2 regions of the Lacrimispora sp. 38-1 genome follow, and region 2 is predicted to be linked to the other one. Evidence: a T-box and tRNA genes for the amino acid it is inferred to sense, from the RefSeq annotation. Region 2 holds a T-box; the other holds one or more tRNA genes.
The links. The T-box of region 2 lies ahead of V7D18_RS15895 (valine--tRNA ligase). A T-box ahead of a tRNA ligase gene usually reads a tRNA of that ligase, here a tRNA-Val.
Positions count from the first base shown of each region.

Region 1: it has a tRNA-Val gene. The T-box ahead of V7D18_RS15895 (valine--tRNA ligase) is inferred to sense a tRNA for this amino acid. The anticodon was not compared.

Region 1 covers NZ_JBANEW010000053.1:35,839-38,107, forward strand. Annotated here, with positions in the region: gene V7D18_RS12770 (LysM peptidoglycan-binding domain-containing protein) at 1-312, opposite strand, end outside; tRNA gene V7D18_RS12775 (tRNA-Val) at 966-1,039, opposite strand; tRNA gene V7D18_RS12780 (tRNA-Ala) at 1,046-1,118, opposite strand; gene V7D18_RS12785 (NAD(P)-dependent oxidoreductase) at 1,275-2,222, opposite strand.
Region 2 covers NZ_JBANEW010000058.1:65,249-67,517, forward strand. Annotated here, with positions in the region: gene V7D18_RS15885 (DUF5716 family protein) at 1-155, shown strand, start outside; gene V7D18_RS15890 (tetratricopeptide repeat protein) at 152-967, shown strand; T-box leader at 1,007-1,227, shown strand; gene V7D18_RS15895 (valine--tRNA ligase) at 1,291-2,269, shown strand, end outside.

The DNA of each region.
Region 1 (2,269 bases), on a different contig from region 2:
CAGATAGGACAGGAAAGGAAGTGTTTTTATTAAGACGGATCTGTCTATATAACAAAAAGTATATCCGCTGGTGATTATGGATCGTGATCTGCTTGTTTGATATTGTATTACAATGGTTTCCCCTGCATAGAGTTTTTCCTGATCAGAGAGGAAGGGGTTGTTTCTTAATATTTCCATAGGTGAAACATTATGCTGTTCTGCTATGCTCTCTAAAGAATCACCAGGACGGACTCTGTAGGTGGTTTCTGGCTGTACAATCACAATGGTTTGGCCAATTGCTAAATTTTCCGGGTTTGTAATTCCGTTTTCCATTATTAATCTGTCGGCAGAGATCTTATAATATTCGGATATTGAATATATGGTCTCACCGGATTGAACAACGTGTATGATCATGGATTCCCTCAAAAGATACTATTAATACAATTATATGCGGGTCTTATATGTTCATAACATGGCAGTTTGGTTTTTATATAGTTCCACCTCCCATTGCTGGAACCGTAAAATGGGTGGCAAAGCATGTATCATAGCTGATAGTATCCATTATTAACAATCTTGTCCGGCGATTCATATATTATAGTACAAACCTAATAAAAGGAGGTATAATACATGTGTTGTGCTGATAATAGATTTGATAATAGGTCTGATGATAGGTTTGTTGATAATGATAGGTTTGATGATAGATTTGATGATAGATTTGACTGCAGACGTTGCTGCAGATGTTGCTGCAGGTGTTGCTGTGGCAATATAGATCCATGTCGTAAGGAAGTAAAAGAAGCTTTCATCGCCGGTTTCCGGGACGGCTGCAACAATCCACACTGTCACCCAAAACGTGACTGCTGATTTTTAATGCGGGTTGGAAAAAATGCAACACGGTAAGTAAAACAATAGTATTCAGAGAAAAACAAAAACACCGGAATCCCCTGTATTTACAAGTGATTCCGGTGTTTTGGCTGTTTATAGAAAAATGGAAGTAATGGGGCTCGAACCCATGACCTTTCGCGTGTGAGGCGAACGCTCATCCCGGCTGAGCTATACTTCCATTTCGTGGAGATAGCGAGACTCGAACTCGTGGCCTATGCGTTGCGAACGCATCGCTCTCCCAGCTGAGCTATATCCCCTTGTCTAAATTATAGCATGAAGATTCTGAATTACAAGTATTATTTGCACAAATTGAAAAATATTTTTCTGACTTTTATGTGGATTTTGTTGCATGAATTATCCATTTTCCCATAACAAAAAGGCATCAAAATGTATGATGCCCCTCTATTTCATTCTTATATAATTTTATTAATCTGATCGCCTTCCATCCACTTTTTCAGATTCTCAAATACGATTTCTGCTCTTAACTTCATGGATTCTGCAGATGCAAAAGCGATATGAGGAGTGACGATGGTATTCCTGCAGTTTAAAAGCGGGTGGGCAGGATCAATGGGCGGTTCATTCTCAAAAACATCGATTCCTGCACCTGCCAGATATCCGCTGTTTAAAGCCTCAGCAAGGGCCTCAGAATCCACCACCGGTCCTCTTGCAGCATTGATGATATAAGCGCCCTGTTTCATTCTGGCGATCGTATTCCTGTTGATTAAGTGACGGGAATCCTCATTTAACGGACAGTGGAGACTTACGATATCGGAGCTGGAGAGGAGTTCTTCCAGAGATACAAATTCCATGAAGTCCGGTTCGTTTCCGGTGATGGTACGTTTGTATCCGAGAACACGGCATCCAAAAGCTTTGCAAAGCTCTGCAGTCCTTGTTCCGATTGCGCCGGCTCCGATAATTCCAACCGTTTTTCCCCTCAGCTCACAGCCTACCAGACCATCTTTGGTCTTACCTTCCCGGCAGCGGGTATCTGTCTTTATAACATTGCGCAGAAGTGAGAGCATAAGACCTAATGTCAGTTCTGCCACAGCTTCCGTTGAGTAACCGGCAGCATTGCTGACAGCAATATTATTGTTTTTTGCAGCTTCCAGACTCACATGATCAACACCTGTAAACGCAACATCTATAAATTTCAAGTTCTTACAGGCAGTTATTACTTCTCCGCTTAGAGGCATATTGGCAATCATAATGACATCGGCATCCTGAGCTTCTTCGATCTGAACTTTAGCATCAGTATTTTTTTCAAAAGCTGTAAAACTGTGACCTGCATCGATCAATGGCTTTGCATATTCATTTAGCAGGCTGTCAGGAATCCCGAGAGATTCTAATAGTACGATATTCATATGTATCACTCCGATCAATCATAATATTACAGGGACTAATAAAAATT
Region 2 (2,269 bases):
AGGGATTTCCCAATCGTCCGGACCGGACGACCCGCCTGGGAATCAGTTTTGGATTCCTGGATGAGAAAACCATGGCCGTTGTTTTAAGGGATAAGGGATTTGGAGAACTGTTTCCGGCTTCCGGTGCAGTCATCAGACAGGAGGTTATGTTATGAGCCTCATTCTGTGCCGGCAGGAACCGGTGAAGCGGCCCTTTTACTTTGAATATCTGGGAATACGGATTTTTTCTTCCCAGGAACTCAGCTATGTGATTTATAATCATCCCCTTCTCGTAATAGATGGATTTATAGATGAAAGTCTTCTGGAATTTATCCGGGAAGATTTAGATATGGCTTTTTTCGCGGCAAAGCTGGAGAAATGGCAAAAAAGCGGGGAAGATGAGGATGAGCTTCTGGCTATGATTCTTCATGAATGTGATTATTACAGTGCTGCGGAAGTGGGACGGTTTCGTCAGCAGCTGGCTGCATTTCGCAGGCTGCCGCAGTCAGAACTGTTAAAGGAAAAGGCTGATTTTCTTTTTCTTAAAAAGCAATACGGCAAAGCAGTATCTATTTATCTGAGAATTATTGACATGGCTAGAGCAGACAGAGGCAGTGACGGATTTACGGCAAAAGTCTATCATAACTTAGGGGCTGCCTATGCCCGCCTGTTTCTTATGGATAAGGCCTGCAAAGCCTATGAAAAATCATTTGACCTTGTCAGAAACGAAGAGGTACTGAAAAAAATCTGCCACTTAAGCCAGTGGAATCCTTCTGTGATACCGGGAGAGCGCTTTTTAACTCTTATGACAGAGGAATTGAAGCAGATATGCATCAAAGAGCGGGAAATGGCAAATGAAACGGCAGGGAAGGCAAAGAGCCTGCTTGAACTGGAAGACTTATTCCAGAAAGATCCCATTAAGCGTTTCCAGGGAGCGGGAGAACTGGTTTCCAAGTGGAAGAAGGAATACCGCAATATTATGTCTTGACAAAACGGTAAAAAGCCTCTATCATATACTAGATAACAGGAAAAGGTATTGAAGAAGAGGAGTACGCACATAACCCTGAAAGAGAAAACCGTCCGCAGGCTGAAAGACGGTTAAGGCAGTGTTTGCGGAAGGTAGCTTCGGAACCGGAAGGCTGAAGTTTTATGATAAAGTAAGCTTTCACGCATGGCCCCGTTAAAGGCTCTAAAGATATGGCAGAATCTGCCGTAATAAAGGTGGTACCGCGTTTATTCGCCCTTTGTGTCTTCGGATGCAGAGGGCTTTTTGTTTTTCCAAAATACTGAATTGATATAAAGGAGAAGATTATGAAAGAGTTGGAGAAAACCTATGATCCTTCAGGGATTGAAGGCAAACTTTATCAGAAATGGCTGGACAAAAAGTATTTCCATGCCAAACCAGATAAGGATAAAAAACCGTTTACCATTGTGATGCCCCCGCCCAATATTACCGGTCATCTTCATATGGGGCATGCCCTTGATAATACCATGCAGGATATTCTGATCCGCTATAAGAGGATGCAGGGCTTTGAGGCTCTGTGGCAGCCGGGTACGGATCATGCAGCCATTGCGACGGAAGTAAAAGTTATTGAAAGCTTAAGAGCGCAGGGGATTGAAAAGGCAGATTTAGGACGGGACGGCTTTTTGGAAAAATGCTGGGACTGGAGAAAAGATTACGGAAGCCGGATCATTAATCAGCTTCACAAGATGGGGTCATCTGCTGACTGGGACAGAGAGCGTTTTACCATGGATGAAGGCTGTTCCGAGGCAGTACAGGAAGTTTTCATCAGACTGTATAAAAAAGGCTATATCTATAAAGGTTCCAGAATTGTAAACTGGTGTCCTGTCTGTCAGACCTCTATTTCCGATGCTGAGGTAGAACATGAAGATCAGAATGGATTTTTCTGGCATATTAACTACCCGATTGCAGGTGAGGAAGGCAGATACGTGGAAATTGCTACTACCAGACCGGAAACACTCTTAGGCGATACGGCAGTTGCGGTAAATCCTGATGATGAGCGTTACCAGGATTTAATTGGTAAGATGTTAATCCTTCCCCTTACCGGACGGGAGATTCCTGTCATAGCGGATTCCTATGTAGACAAAGAATTCGGAACCGGCTGCGTTAAGATTACCCCGGCTCACGACCCCAATGACTTTGAAGTGGGAAGAAGACATCAACTGCCTGAGCTTACGATTATGAATGATGATGCTACCATTTGTCTTGCAGGCAGCAAATATAATGGTATGGAGCGCTATGAAGCCAGAAAGGCCATTGTAAAAGACT